Regions from separate parts of the Lentzea rhizosphaerae genome, predicted to be linked through region 3. Evidence: riboswitches for the same ligand, from Rfam matches in the RefSeq annotation. Region 3 holds a riboswitch; each other region holds the start of a gene.
What was found. A riboswitch is a leader RNA that binds a small molecule or an ion and turns the genes downstream of it on or off. The one in region 3 is predicted to bind glycine.
Positions count from the first base shown of each region.

Region 1 (5,058 bases), on a different contig from region 3:
TCACCTTCGTCAGGAGCCTCTTCGGGACGGCAACCCCCGTCGCCTAGTGACTCTCGGTGATCCTCGGCCGTTCGGACTGAGCCGGATGGGTGGAATGAGGCCAATCACGCACTGGTAACGGGTGTTCTGGGGATTCAGGGTCTGGCGATTGTCAGACCTACCGAATACCTTCCGCTGCAATGGCCGATCCCCGACCGACGAGGAGGCATGGATGGTCGAGGACTCCGGGGTCCACGAGCTGTTGAAGCAGTGGGCGGCTGAACGGTCTGATGACGCAGAGATGCAGGAGGTGAACCGGATCAAGAACGCGTGGCTCGCGGAGGCTCCCCCCTCGGCGCCAGGCATCCCAGTGCAGCGGGGTGCCGCACGGAGCGGGTCGCGTGGCTTGGTCAAGGTCGACTCGGCGGATCCGGCCTACGTGGCCGCGATGCGCAAGCGGGCGCCGGAGGCACCCGAGGCACTGCTCGCCGCCGCGGCGAGCTACTGGCAGCTGGTTGGTGACGTCAGCGAGGCCGAGCAGTGGTGGGACGCGGGCATCAGCCCGTTGGACCAGCGTGCGCTCGACTACCGCGCTGCCGGCCTCAGCCCTGCCGACCTCGGGAGGCGCCTGGGACCGATGACGGTTCTCCAGCACCTTCGCCGTGGTTCTGCCGCGGCCTGGTGCGTCGCACGTCTGCAGAGGCAGCGCCGGGACGGCGTGGCGTAGGGCGCAACGAACGGGAGGGGTGTGCTCGCGGGAGCGCTCGCCGAAGTTCGTTCCGCGTGTTTTGTGGGGGCCGAGCCCCCACACCCCAGCCGGGGCAAGCCCCCGGACCCCCAACCGGGTCGGCCTCCTTATGCGGAGGCCCTACCCAAGTGATGTACGGGGCAGGCTCTCGGAGGCGGGAGCCCTACCCAAGTAGGCTGGAGGTCGTGCGCGGCCTCCTCACCCCTCAGCGAATCTTGATCGGGCTCGGCTGCCTGGTCGCTCTGATCGCCTGTTGCGGGCTCGCGTGGTGGCAGTGGCAGCGCTTCGAGTCCGCCAGCGGCACGTTCCAGAACCTGGGTTACGTGCTCCAGTGGCCGCTCTTCGGCCTCTTCCCCCTCTTCATGGTGTGGCGCTTCCGCCGCCTGTCGCGCCAGCGCAGTGACGAGGCTCTCTCCGCGCCGGAGCCGGTTGTCGCCGCTCCTGAGCCGGTGACTACCGTTGACGCCGTCAAACCCGCGCCTGTCGAGCAGTTCGACGACGAAGAAGACGCGGAGCTCGCGGCCTACAACCGCATGCTCGCGGACCTCAACGCGCGGGACGGTCGTTGAGCGAAGGCGGGCAGATGAAGGGTGCGTTGACCCGGTTCAGGGTCATGGCTTACGTGGTCGGTGTCTTCCTGCTGCTCCTGGTCGTGGCGATGGTGCTCAAGTACGCCGCGGACATGGGCGGGTTCATGAAGGTCGTCGGCCCCGTCCACGGCTTCCTCTACGCCATCTACCTGGTGATTTCCGTCGACCTGGCGCTCAAGCTGCGCTGGTCGATCAAGGGCACCGCGCTCGTGCTCCTCGCCGGCACCGTGCCGTTCCTGTCGTTCTGGGCGGAGCGCAAGGTGGTCGAGAAGACTGCGCAGGGCGTGCCGCTGTGACGTTTGGCCTGCTAGCGTCTGGGGCTACCAACTGAACACGGCCGTCGATGTCGCGCGGGAGAGCTCACTTGAGTGTGGGCGCCGAAGGAGCAACTCCTCCCCGGAATCTCTCAGGCACAGATACCGCACGACGAAGGCAACTCTGGAAAGCAGGCCCATCGGCCTCGCCCACGGTGCAAGTCGCGTTCCGCGCGGCGAAGCTCTCAGGCTCATGACAGAGGGGGAGGCTGCTCTGGAAGAGGAGTCTCCGATGGACCGTGTCATTCTTCTGTTGCCTCAGCCGGCCTGGTCCGGCTCTTCGGCGCACCCTGGAGGAGCGTTCTGATGTCCCGCCTCACGCCTCTGAACGCCGAGCACGAGCAGCTCGGCGCGATGTTCACCGACTTCGCGGGCTGGCGGATGCCGCTGCGCTACTCCAGCGAGCTCGCCGAGCACCACGCGGTGCGCACCACCGCGGGCCTGTTCGACCTCACGCACATGGGTGAGATCGTGCTGACCGGACCGCAGGCCGGCGAGGCCCTCGACTACGCGCTGGTCGGCCACATCTCCGCGCTGGCCGTCGGCAAGGCCCGCTACACGATGATCACCCAGGCCGACGGCGGCGTGATCGACGACCTGATCGTGTACCGGCTGGGCGACGAGGAGTACATGGTCGTCGCGAACGCCTCCAACGCGGCCGTGGTCGCCGAGGCACTGGTGGAGCGCGCCGCCGGTTTCGACACCGTCGTGACGGACTCCTCGACGGAGTACGCGTTGATCGCGATCCAGGGCCCGAAGTCGGTCGAGATCCTGTCGGGCCTGACCGACACCGACCTCTCGACGGTCAAGTACTACGCCTCGTACCCGTCGTCCGTCGCGGGCGTGGACGCGCTCCTGGCCCGCACCGGCTACACGGGTGAGGAGGGCTTCGAGCTGTTCCTCGCGCCCGCCGACGCCCCGGCCGTCTGGAACGCGCTGCTCGAGGCCGGTGCCGCGCACGACCTCAAGCCGTGCGGCCTCGGCTGCCGCGACACGTTGCGTCTCGAAGCCGGAATGCCGTTGTACGGCAACGAGTTGACGACGTCCCTCACGCCGTACCACGCGAACCTCGGCCGCGTCGTGAAGCTCGACAAGCCGGGCGACTTCGTGGGCCGCGACGCGCTGACGAAGGTGTCGGAGTCCGGTGTGGACTCGGTCCTCGTTGGACTGAAGACCCCCGAGCGCCGCGCCCCGCGCCACGGTTACGCGGTGCTGAACGGCGACGAGGTCGTCGGCGAGGTCACCTCGGGCGCCCTCTCCCCGACGCTCGGCTACTCGGTGGCCATGGCCTACGTCACGAAGGCGAGTGCCGAGCCGGGCACCCAACTGCTGGTGGACGTCCGCGGCAAGAAGCAGCCGGTCGAGGTCGTCGCACTTCCGTTCTACAAGCGCGCCAAGTAATAGGGAGATCCTCAGATGTCCGAGCAGTTCAACGCCTCCCTCGCGGAGTACGACCCCGAGGTCGCCGAGGCCGTTGCCGCCGAGCTGGCGCGCCAGCAGGGCACCCTCGAGATGATCGCCTCGGAGAACTTCACGCCCGTGTCGGTGTTGCAGGCACAGGGTTCCGTGCTCACCAACAAGTACGCCGAGGGCTACCCCGGCCGCCGCTACTACGGCGGCTGCGAGCACGTCGACGTGGTCGAGCGCTTGGCCATCGAGCGCATCAAGTCGCTCTTCGGCGCCGGCTTCGCGAACGTCCAGCCGCACTCGGGCGCGCAGGCCAACGCGGCCGCGATGTTCGCCCTGCTCCAGCCCGGCGACACGATCCTGGGCCTGGACCTCGCGCACGGCGGCCACCTGACCCACGGCATGCGCATCAACTTCTCCGGCAAGCTCTACAACGTCGTGCCGTACCACGTCTCCGACGAGGACGGCCGCGTCGACATGGCCGAGGTCGAGCGCCTCGCTGCCGAGCACCGCCCGAAGCTGATCGTCGCCGGCTGGTCCGCCTACCCGCGCCAGCTGGACTTCGCCGAGTTCCGCCGCATCGCCGACTCGGTCGAGGCCTACCTGATGGTGGACATGGCCCACTTCGCCGGCCTGGTGGCCGCAGGGCTCCACCCGTCGCCCGTGCCGCACGCGCACGTCACCACGACCACCACGCACAAGACCCTCGGCGGTCCCCGCGGCGGCGTGATCCTGTCGAACGACGCGGACATCGCCAAGAAGATCAACTCGGCGGTGTTCCCGGGCCAGCAGGGTGGGCCTCTGGAGCACGTGATCGCGGCCAAGGCGGTGGCGTTCAAGCACGCCGCCTCGCCGGAGTTCGCGGACCGTCAGCGGCGGACGCTGGAGGGGGCGCGGATTCTCGCGGACCGTCTGTCGCAGGCGGACGTCGCGGCTGCTGGGGTGAAGGTGCTGACCGGGGGCACCGATGTGCACCTGGTTCTGGTCGACCTGGTCTCGTCCGAGTTGGACGGGAAGCAGGCTGAGGACGTGCTGCACCAGATCGGGATCACGGTCAACCGCAACGCTGTTCCCAATGACCCTCGGCCGCCGATGGTGACGTCTGGGCTTCGGATTGGTACGCCGGCGTTGGCCACGCGCGGGTTTGGCGAGGTGGACTTCGCTGAGGTTGCTGATGTGATTGCTGAGGCGTTGAAGCCTGGGGCTGCTTTGGAGGAGCTGCGGGGGCGGGTTGAGGTTTTGGCGGCCAAGCATCCGTTGTACTCGACGCTCTGAGTCCTTGGCGTTCTGAGCGTTCGGGTTGTTGAGTTTCTGATCTTGTCGGACCCCCTGAGCAGCGTTTGGGCTCAGGGGGTCCTCCTTTTGGGGGGACGCCTGCGTTAGCTTGCGCTGGCCGCGTTTTCGGGGTGCGCCTGGTTGCGTGGGCCGTCTCCCTGTTGCGTTGGACGGATACGTGCGCAGGGCATGCGGTTCGGCGTCGCCTCGCCTTCGGCCTCGACTTGAGCTCGTCTCGCCTTCCGCGCGGCCCTGAAGAGAAGGGCGCCACCTCTTGGCGGCGCCCTTCTGCCTTTGAGCGAAACGACGGGAACCCCGGCCCCTTCCCCAGGGCCGGGGTTTCACCGTGTCAGGGTGTTGTGTGTCTCAGATGGACCGTCCTAACGGGAGATTCAGGCTGCCGGTGCCGTCACGCCGGGCGGGAGGCACTCGACGTTGCGCTTGCCGTCGGGCTGGATCACGAACCAGGTGCCGCCAACGCCCTGGCCCTTCCAGGCGCCCGGCTTCGGGTCCTGGGAGTAGGCGTAGAGCGCCCAGCCGTCGATCGCGACCTGCTTCTTGCCGTCTGCGCGGGTGATCAGCGAGACGAGCTTCGAGTCGATGCCCTCGACCTGCGGAATCGTGTCCGACAGCAGTGGCGGCCACGTCACGGCGCACTGGTTGTTGCAGTTCGACTTGCCTTCCGGCTTCGGGGTGTCCTTGTCGAAGCGGTACATCGTGCGGCCATCGCCGTCCTGGACGACCA
Region 1 covers NZ_JBHRZI010000015.1:84,396-89,453, reverse strand. Annotated here, with positions in the region: gene ACFOWZ_RS17340 (hypothetical protein) at 1-47, shown strand, start outside; gene ACFOWZ_RS17335 (hypothetical protein) at 212-706, shown strand; gene ACFOWZ_RS17330 (hypothetical protein) at 913-1,296, shown strand; gene ACFOWZ_RS17325 (DUF3817 domain-containing protein) at 1,311-1,613, shown strand; glycine riboswitch at 1,659-1,749, shown strand; glycine riboswitch at 1,751-1,838, shown strand; gene gcvT (glycine cleavage system aminomethyltransferase GcvT) at 1,938-3,032, shown strand; gene glyA (serine hydroxymethyltransferase) at 3,048-4,313, shown strand; gene ACFOWZ_RS17310 (COG4315 family predicted lipoprotein) at 4,706-5,058, opposite strand, start outside.
Region 1: another riboswitch for glycine. It lies ahead of gcvT (glycine cleavage system aminomethyltransferase GcvT); the one in region 3 lies ahead of gcvH (glycine cleavage system protein GcvH).

Region 2 (5,058 bases), on a different contig from region 3:
CGTGAAGCGACTGCTGGACACCGGCGTCTCGTTGCAGAACATCCGCGTCGCGGTCGACCACCTGCGCCGGCGCGGCGTGCAGGACCTGGCGAAGATCACCCTCTTCTCGGACGGCACGACCGTCTACGAGTGCACCTCGCCGGAAGAGGTCGTCGACCTGCTGCAGGGCGGTCAGGGCGTGTTCGGCATCGCCGTGAGCGGTGCGATGCGCGAGATCAGCGGCACCATCCACGAGTTCCCGGCCGAACGTGCGGACGGCGTCGAGATCGCCCCGATGACCGAGGACGAGCTGACCCGCCGCCGCCGCGAGCGCGCCACCGGCTGAAGGATCATGGCCGGCTGGCCGCCCCGCGTGGCCGGTCGGCCGAAGCGTGCGGACCGCGCTGTTCCCTAGCGTCGAGCACATGACGAGCACACCCTCCTGGCAGGTTTTGAAGGTCCTGGCCGACGCGGCGCGGCAGGCGTCGCGGCTGGAGTCCGGCTTCGTCGGTACCGAGCACCTGCTGATCGCCCTGGCGGACTCGATCGGCCGCGGCCGCAGGCTGGGCGTCAAGTCGGTGCGGGCACAGGCGGTGGCCGGAGGCTGGACCGGTGACGACGGCGGCGCGGCCGTGTCCGGTCCGGAGGTCACCGCGCTGATGCGCATTGCCCACCACCACACTCACGTCGAGCCCGTGCTGCCGGTGAGTTGCGCCTTGGACGGGTGTTTGCGGTCGGCGATCGCAGAGGCCGGCGACGGCGTGCTGACCACGACCCATCTCTCGGTGGCGTTGCTGTCGCTGCCGTCCGGACGCGCCGCCGAGCTGTTCGGCGTTCTGCGGGTGGACGTCGAGGCCACGATCGAAGCCGTGCGGAAGGCCGCAGAACCGGAAGACGCTTCGGCGGTGTGGCTGCTGCGCCAGGCGGGGGCGTTGGAGGGCGAGTCCGGTAGCGGCACCATGCGGTGGCTGGCGCGGTTCGTCCTGCGTCGCCAGAGCACGGGCGGACCGGTGCTGAACGTCGTGCGAATGGAGGCGAACAGGCTCGCGGTGGCCGCTGGGCGTCAGGAAACGGCGGCGGACCTGGTGGCGGCGGTGCTCGCGGTCGACCACCAGCTGACTGCTGCCGGGTGGCGCTTGCGGCCGGAGCTCTCCTCCGGCGGGGCGGCGGCGCTGCGGGCGGCCGGTGTGGACCCGGCCACGTTGCCGGCGGCGACCGGCGCCGGGATCGAGCGGTTCATCGAGGGTGCCAAGCTCGTCGCGGCCCGGCGCGGGGAAGTGGTGGGCACCGCGCACCTGCTGGTCGCGGTGCGCGACGACCTGTTGGACCCCGTCGGCCGGGTGTTGCGGGATCTCGCCGTTGAGACGTAGGTCGCGTCCCTGGGGACTAGCGGGGCTGCCTGCGGGTATCCTTTGCGGGTAGTCGCTGAACTCAGGCGGGAGAGACCGGGATTCCACGAGCCCGGCGCCGAAGGAGCAAGTCCCTCCCCGGGAACCTCTCAGGCATCCAGGACCGCGTGAGCGAGACGCCTCTGGAAAGTGGATCCCGCTGCAGTGGGATCCCGCCGACGGTGAAAGCCCGTGCAGCTGCGGGTGAACCTCTCAGGCGCCCTTCGGGGTACGGACAGAGCGGGGAGGGCACCAGGACACGTGTGCCCGCAGCCCCCGGAGGCGTTTGATGACGCAGGACCGCATTCCGCTCGCCGCTCTCGAGCACGGCACCCCGTTCGCCGACCGCCACGTCGGTCCGCGCCCCGCCGAACTCGCGCGCATCCTCGACGTCATCGGCGTCGGATCGCTGGAGGAGCTGGCGCAGCGCGCGGTGCCGTCGTCCATCCACGAGCGCGACCTCGTGCTGGACCTGCCCGTCCCGGCGACCGAGACCGAGGCGCTGGCCGAGCTGCGTGAGCTGGCCGCGCAGAACCGCCCGATGACGCAGATGATCGGTCTCGGCTACTACGACACCGTCACGCCGGGCGTGATCCTGCGCAACGTCCTCGAAAGCCCCGCCTGGTACACGGCGTACACGCCGTACCAGCCGGAGATCTCGCAGGGCCGTCTCGAGGCGCTGCTGAACTTCCAGACCATGGTCGGCGACCTGACCGGCCTGCCCGTCGCGAACGCGTCCATGCTGGACGAGTCGACCGCCGCCGCCGAGGCGATGACGCTGGTGCGCCGCGCCGGCAAGTCCAAGTCGAACAAGTTCGTCATCGACGCCGACACGCTGCCCCAGACGCTCGCCGTCATCGAGACGCGCGCGGAGCCGTTGGGCATCGAGATCGTCGTCGCCGATCTGTCGCAGGGCATCGAGGGCCTCGGCCTGGGCGGCGACTTCTTCGGCGTGCTGCTGTCGTACCCCGGCGCGTCCGGTGTGGTGCGCGACCAGGCCGCGTTGATCGAGGAGATCCACGCCGCCGGTGCACAGGCCGTCGTCGCCGCCGACCTGCTCGCGTTGACGCTGCTGCGCGCGCCGGGCGAGATCGGCGCGGACGTCGTCATCGGCACCACCCAGCGCTTCGGCGTGCCGATCGGCTTCGGTGGCCCGCACGCCGGGTACATGGCCGTCCGGTCCGGCCTGGAGCGTCAGCTGCCCGGCCGTCTCGTGGGCGTCTCCGTCGACGCGGACGGGTCCCTGGCCTACCGCCTCGCGTTGCAGACGCGCGAGCAGCACATCCGCCGTGAGAAGGCCACGTCGAACATCTGCACCGCGCAGGTGCTGCTGGCCGTGATCGCGTCCATGTACGCCGTCTACCACGGTCCCGAGGGCCTGCGCGCCATCGCGACCCGCGTGCACCGCCTGGCCACCGTGCTCGCCACGGGCCTGTGCGAGGCCGGTCTCGACGTCGTGCACGGCGAGTTCTTCGACACCGTCCAGGTCCGCGTTCCCGGTGAGGCTGCGGCGGTCGTCGAGAAGGCCCGCGCGGCCGGCATCAACCTCCGCAAGGTCGACGAGGACGTCGTGGCGATCGCGTGCGACGAGAAGACCACGCGGGCGCACCTCGTCGCGGTGTGGGAGGCGTTCGGGGTCACCGGGGCCGATGTGGACGCGATCGACGCCGACACCGCAGACGGCATCCCGGCCGACCTGCGCCGCACGTCGGACTACCTGACGCACCCGGTCTTCCACGCGCACCGCTCCGAGACCGCGCTGCTGCGCTACCTGCGCGCGTTGTCCGACAAGGACGTCGCGCTCGACCGCAGCATGATCCCGCTCGGCTCCTGCACGATGAAGCTGAACGCGACCGCGGAGATGGAGTCCATCACCTGGCCGGAGTTCTCGACGCTGCACCCGTTCGCGCCCGCCGAGGACGCCGCCGGTCTGCTGAAGATCGTCTCCGACCTGGAGGCCTGGCTGGCGGAGGTCACTGGCTACGACGCCGTGTCGCTGCAGCCCAACGCCGGTTCGCAGGGCGAGTTCGCCGGTCTGCTGGCGATCCGCGCGTACCACCGTTCGCGCAACGAGGAAGCGCGTGACGTCTGCCTGATCCCGTCGTCCGCCCACGGCACGAACGCCGCGTCCGCTGTGATGGCCGGCATGCGCGTCGTCGTCGTGAAGTGCGATGACAAGGGCAACATCGACATGGGCCACCTGCGTTCCACGGTCGCCGAGCACGCGGACGACCTGGCCGCGATCATGATCACCTACCCGTCGACCCACGGCGTGTACGAGGACACCGTCCGCGAGGTCTGCGGCCTGGTCCACGACGCGGGCGGCCAGGTGTACGTCGACGGCGCGAACCTCAACGCCCTGATCGGCCTGGCGCGCTACGGCAAGTTCGGCTCGGACGTCTCGCACCTGAACCTGCACAAGACGTTCTGCATCCCGCACGGCGGTGGCGGCCCCGGCGTCGGCCCGATCGGCGTGCGTTCGCACCTCGCGCCGTTCCTGCCGAACCACCCGCTCCAGCCGACCGCCGGGCCTGCCACGGGCGTGGGCCCGATCTCCGCGGCTCCCTGGGGTTCCGCGTCGATCCTGCCGATCTCGTGGGCCTACGTGCGCATGATGGGCGGCGACGGCCTGCGCCGCGCCACCCTGACCGCCGTGGCGGCCGCCAACTACGTCGCACGCAGGCTGGACGAGCACTACCCGGTCCTCTACACCGGCGAGGGCGGCTTCGTCGCCCACGAGTGCATCCTCGACCTGCGCCCGATCACCAAGGCCACCGGCGTGACGGTGGACGACGTCGCCAAGCGTCTCGCCGACTACGGCCTGCACGCCCCGACGATGTCGTTCCCGGTCGCCGGCACCCTGATGGTCGAGCCGACCGAGTCCGAGGACCTGGCCGAGATCGACAGGTTCATCGACGCCATGATCGCCATCAAGCGCGAGATCGACCGCGTGGGCGCGGGCGAGTGGCCCGTCGAGGACAACCCGCTGCGCAACGCCCCGCACACCGCGGCCTGCGTGACCACGGGCTCCTGGGACCACCCGTACACCCGCGAGGAGGCCGTGTTCCCGGCCGGTACTTCTGCTCCGAAGATCTGGCCGCCGGTCCGCCGCATCGACGGCGCGAAGGGCGACCGCAACCTGGTCTGCTCCTGCCCACCGCTCTCCGCCTACAACAGCTGATCAACTGATGAACGGCGCTTTTGTCCACCTCAGGTGAACAAAAGCGCCGTTCATCGCTTTCAAGCTCCGGCGGGGCAGGCGGGGTCGCCGCAGTCCTCGGCGTCCAGCTCGACGGTTTCACCGCACCGCTGACAGATCTGGTCGTTCACCGCCAGATGGTCTCACCCGCGCCGTGCGAAGAGGACGGCCCCGTCCTCGCCGAGCAACCACTGCGCCTCCACCGTGAAGCCGGCTTCCCGCAGCCACTGCGCCACGCGCTCCGGCCGTCGCAGGTGGACGTGGACGCGCATCGGGTGCCCGCCGTAGCCCTGCGTCTTCAGGTTCGTCCGGTCGCCGACGTGGAAGCCGAGCTGCAGCAACCCGTTCGGGCGCAACGCCTCCCGGAAGTGCCCCAGCACCGCCGGCACGAGCTCGTCCGGCACGTGGATCAACGACCACCACGCGATGATCCCGCCCACGGAGACGTTGAGCGGCTCGGTCATCGACCCCACCTCGAACCGCAGCCCGGGA
Region 2 covers NZ_JBHRZI010000027.1:278,979-284,036, reverse strand. Annotated here, with positions in the region: gene ACFOWZ_RS31230 (MerR family transcriptional regulator) at 1-325, shown strand, start outside; gene ACFOWZ_RS31225 (Clp protease N-terminal domain-containing protein) at 405-1,349, shown strand; glycine riboswitch at 1,406-1,504, shown strand; gene gcvP (aminomethyl-transferring glycine dehydrogenase) at 1,657-4,548, shown strand; gene ACFOWZ_RS31215 (class I SAM-dependent methyltransferase) at 4,710-5,058, opposite strand, start outside.
Region 2: another riboswitch for glycine. It lies ahead of gcvP (aminomethyl-transferring glycine dehydrogenase); the one in region 3 lies ahead of gcvH (glycine cleavage system protein GcvH).

Region 3 (5,058 bases):
CCGCGTACGCGACCGGCAAGGCCAACCGGCACGAGTTCGGTGGCCTGACGGACGCGACGTTCCGCCTGGTCCCCCTTCTGGAGGCGGGCCAGAACGCCACCTGGCCGTTTTAAGATGAACGGCGCTTTTGTCCACCTCAGGTGGACAAAAGCGCCGTTCATCCAAAAACCACTAACTATCAGTTAGTATGCTGGTATGGACTTCAACGTGTTCGCCAAGGCGTGCCCGTCGCGCCCGACGCTGGAGCACGTCACCGGCAGGTGGGGCAGCCTGACGATGGGCGCGCTCGTGGACGGTCCGCTGCGGTTCAACGAGCTGCGCCGCCGCGTCGACGGGGTCAGCGAGAAGATGCTGTCCCAGACGTTGCACGCGCTGGAGCGCGACGGGCTCGTCCACCGCGAGGCGCAGCAGACGAACCCTCCGCGCGTCGACTACAGCCTCACGCCGCTCGGGCGCGAGACGGCGGAACGGCTGCTGTCGCTGATCCACCTCCTGGAGACGCGGATGCCCGAGGTGCTCGCGGCGCAGCAGGCGTACGACGCCCGGTGAAGGGCTGCCTGTACTGCTGGACCCAGGCCGAGCTGGACGTCCTCGACGGCGATCCCGCGCTGGTCCCGTACGACATCGTGAAGCAGTTCGCCCGGGAGTCCACGGATCACTTCGACCGCGACGAGTACGAGCTCGCGTGGCGGCGGCTCGCGCACCGGGTGGTCGGGGTCCTGGAGAACGAGCCGGACTCCATGTACACCACGGGACTGGAGCAGGCGCGCTTCACCAGTTGGCCTGAACACGAGCGCATCGCGCTGCGGTCCATGATCACCGACGTCGTCGTGCGCGCGGCCGGGGACGAGCAGCGCTGGCCGGCGTTGAACGACCTGATCCAGGCTGCAGCCCAGCTGGACCAGGACATGACCCCGTGGCTGCGTCTGGTCGAAAGCCTTCCCGACGGGGCCTTCGCGCATCTCGCCGCCTACTGGTCGCGGGACTTCCTGGTCAGCGACAGCAGCACCTACGGCGCCTGGCTGTTCTGGAAGAACCCCTCGGCGGGCGAGCAGATCGAGGAGTGGCTGCTCACCGCCGCCCTGCGCGACCGTCTGTCCGCAATGGACAGCGAGGTCGCGCAGAGGGCGCTGGAGCAGATCGACCAGGTGGCCGAGTTCAGCACTCGATGACGTTCACGGCGAGGCCGCCGCGTGCGGTCTCCTTGTACTTCACCGACATGTCCTTGCCGGTGTCGCGCATGGTCTTGATGACCTTGTCCAGCGAGACGAAGTGCGAGCCGTCGCCGCGCAACGCCATGCGCACCGCCGTGATGGCCTTGATGGACGCGACGGCGTTGCGTTCGATGCACGGGATCTGCACCAGGCCGCCGATCGGGTCGCAGGTCAGGCCGAGGTTGTGCTCCATGGCGATCTCGGCCGCGTTCTCGACCTGTTCCGGCGTGCCGCCGAGGACCTCGGCCAGGCCACCGGCGGCCATCGAGCACGCAGAGCCGACCTCGCCCTGACAGCCGACCTCGGCGCCGGAGATCGACGCGTTCTCCTTGAACAGCACGCCGATCGCGCCCGCGGTGAGCAGGAACCGGACGACACCGTCGTCGTTGGCTCCCGGCACGAACTTCGTGTAGTAGTGCAGAACCGCGGGCACGATGCCGGCCGCGCCGTTCGTCGGTGCGGTGACGACTCGGCCGCCCGCCGCGTTCTCCTCGTTGACCGCCAACGCGAAGAGCGTCACCCAGTCCATGACGCGCAGCGGGTCGGTGACGAAGTGCTCGCCCTCCAGCCGCTTGCGCATCTCGGCGGCGCGGCGGCGGACCTTGAGACCGCCGGGCAGGACGCCCTGTTCGGTGCAGCCGCGTTCCACGCACTCCTGCATGACGTGCCAGATGTGCAGAAGTCCTTGCCGGACCTCGTCCTCGCTCCGCCACGACAGCTCGTTGGCCATCATGATCTCGCTGATCGACAGGCCGGTTTCGCGGCAGCGCGCGAGCAGTTCGTCGCCGGTCAGGAACGGGTGCGGCAACGGTGTCGTGTCCGGCTTGATCCGGTCCGTGCCCGAAGCGTTCTCGTCGACGACGAAGCCGCCGCCGATCGAGTAGTAGACGGCGTGCTCGACCGACTCGTCGCCCTTGTACGCCTCGAAACTCATCCCGTTGGGGTGCAACGGAAGCGACTTGCGGCGGTGCATGACGAGATCGCGGTCGTGCACGAAGCCGATCTCGTGCGCGCCGCCGAGCCGGAGCCGTCCGCCCGCGACGATCTCCTCGACGCGGGTGGCCGCGACCGTGGGGTCGACTTCTTCCGGGAGGTTGCCTTCGAGACCGAGGAACACGGCCTTGGGGCTGCCGTGCCCGTGCCCGGTCGCACCGAGGGAGCCGAAGAGCTCGACGTGCACGCGGTCCACTTCGGACACCCGCGAGCCGAGCTTCTCGACGAACATCGCGGCCGCGCGCATAGGGCCGACGGTGTGGGAGCTGGACGGTCCGATGCCGACGGAGAAGAGGTCGAAAACGCTGATCGCCACTGATCAGTCCTTCGTGGTGGGGTCCGCTGTCAGTCTTTGGTGAGCTCGGCGTACTTCGCCGCCGTGAGCAGGTTCTCCGCCGACTCGACGCGCACCTTGAACAGCCAGCCGGCACCGTACGGCTCGTTGTTGATGACCGCCGGGTCGTCCACGACAGCGCTGTTGACCTCGATCACCTCACCGGTGACGGGCGAGAACAGGTCGCTGACCGACTTGGTGGACTCGAGCTCGCCGCACACCTCGTTGGAGACGACCTTCGCGCCGACCTCGGGGAGCTGAACGAAGACGATGTCACCGAGGGCGTCTGCGGCGTACTCGGTGATCCCGCAGGTCAACGGGTCCTGGGTACCCGGCGTCCAGTCGACCCACTCGTGTTCGTGGGTGTAGAGCAGGTTCTCGGGGAACTCCACGGCGACTCCTCTGGCTGTGACGGGTCAGGACAACTAACGCCCCCTCCGCCGTGCAGAGTTGCCTACCCCGAGCGGTCTTGCTGCCTGAGAGTGTGCGGGAGCTTGCCCCTTCGGCGCCCCGACCAGTTCGTCGAGGTCTCTCCCACTCGGGTTCTGGTGCCTCACGGGCACCGCGGCCGGTCTTCAGTTCTCGGCGCGAACGCTATGTGCGGCCACCGCCAAGTGTCAACGCGAGATGGTTGACATCGGGACGAGCGCTGCCAGGGTGAGGTGAGGCAGACATCGGAGGTCTCATGAGGAAACCGTTCGTCCTCACCCTGCTCGCCTCACTGGTGCTGACTCCCGTCCCGGCTGCGTCGGCCGCAGACGCCCCAGCTCCCCTCACCGTCCCCATCGGCCACCTCTTCGACAACGACGGCATCGACACCGCGTCGGACCGGACCGGGAACTTCGACGGCTCCGGCTACGCGTTCCCCGCGGAGGGTCTGCCGTCCGGCCAGGTCACGGCCGATGGTGTGCCGTACCTGTTCCCGGGAAATTCACAGACCAAGAACAACAACGTGGTCGCGACGGGCCAGCGGATCGAGCTTCCGAAGGGCCGTTATCTCACCGCGCACTTCCTCGTGGCGTCCTCGTACGGGGCGGCCGGCGGGACCGCCACGGTGCACTACGCGGACGGATCGTCCACGACCGGTGCTCTCAGCGGACCTGACTGGTACTCCGGCAGTGGTCCGATCTCCGCGCCGTTCCGGTACTCGCCCGGCGGGACCGACCAGCACCCGGTGTCGATCGGGACCGCCCAGGTGTGGGCGGATCCTCAGAAGGACGCGGTCGCCGTCACGCTGCCGGTGACGAACCCGGCGGTCGAGGGCAAGTCCTCGCTGCACGTCTTCGCGCTGTCGTTGCAGCCCGCAGGCAAGGGCGAGGTGCTCGCGGTCCGCGGCGCGCGCAGCACGACCAAGCTGCCGCGGGTGGGTGGTCAGACGATCGAGGCCACCGTCGTGAACCTCGGCGACCGGTGGGTCTCGAACGTCTCGGTGCGGGCGGAGGGCCTCGGTGTCGTGACGCTCCAACCGGCGCTGGTTCGTCGGCTCGCGCCCGGTGAGGAGGCGCGGGTGCGGATCGGAATCCACGCCTACCGGACCGGCACGTTCGACGGGAAGGTCATCGCGTCGTCCGGACGTGTGTCGGCCTCGCAGAAGGCCAGGTTCACGCTGGGAGTGGCGGACTACCAGGCGACCGACGCGTCGCTCGGCACCCACGAGTCGCCGTACTGGTTCGACGACGCGAAGTTCGGGATCTTCATCCACTGGGGGCTGTACTCGGTGCCCGCGTGGTCGCCGCCGGGCGAGCAGTACGCGGAGTGGTACTGGCAGTGGATGCAGAACCCGTCCAACGCCGTGAACGCCTACCACGCGGCGACGTACGGGAAGGACTTCGCCTACGACCAGTTCATCCCGCAGTTCACCGCGTCGAAGTTCGATCCGCGCGAGTGGGTGAGGTTGTTCGAGGAGGCGGGCGCGAAGTACTACGTGCTGACCTCGAAGCACCACGAGGGCTTCGCGCTGTGGGACTCGAAGGTGTCCGGCCGCGACTCCGTCGATCTCGGGCCACGCCGCGACCTGGTGAAGGAGCTGTTCGACGCGTCGCGGAAGTACACGCCTGGACTGAAGAACGGCCTCTACTTCTCGATGCCTGAGTGGTTCAACCCGGACAACCCGTGGAGTGGCCACGGGCCGCGCAATCCCTACTCCGGCGCGCCTGAGCCCTACACCGGCTACCAGGCCGGGAGGGATTTCGTGAAGGACTACCAGGCGCCGCAGATGACCGAGCTGGTCGACGGGTACGACCCGGACGTCATCTGGTGTGACATCGGCGGCGCGAACGACTCGCGGCGGGTGCTGGCGGACTACTTCAACAAGGCCAAGAACCGGGCCGTGCCCAAGGACGTGACGGTCGACGACCGGTGCGGCATCCCGACCCACGACTACACGACGCCGGAGTACGCGACGTACCCGAACACCGTGGTGAAGAAGTGGGAGGCCTCCCGCGGTCTCGACCCGCGCTCGTACGGGTGGAACCGGGCGACGCCGGACTCGATGTACATGACCGCGGACGAGGTGAT
Region 3 covers NZ_JBHRZI010000011.1:317,971-323,028, forward strand. Annotated here, with positions in the region: gene ACFOWZ_RS08820 (TROVE domain-containing protein) at 1-113, shown strand, start outside; gene ACFOWZ_RS08825 (winged helix-turn-helix transcriptional regulator) at 196-549, shown strand; gene ACFOWZ_RS08830 (hypothetical protein) at 546-1,172, shown strand; gene ACFOWZ_RS08835 (L-serine ammonia-lyase) at 1,159-2,523, opposite strand; gene gcvH (glycine cleavage system protein GcvH) at 2,553-2,933, opposite strand; glycine riboswitch at 2,996-3,088, opposite strand; gene ACFOWZ_RS08845 (alpha-L-fucosidase) at 3,227-5,058, shown strand, end outside.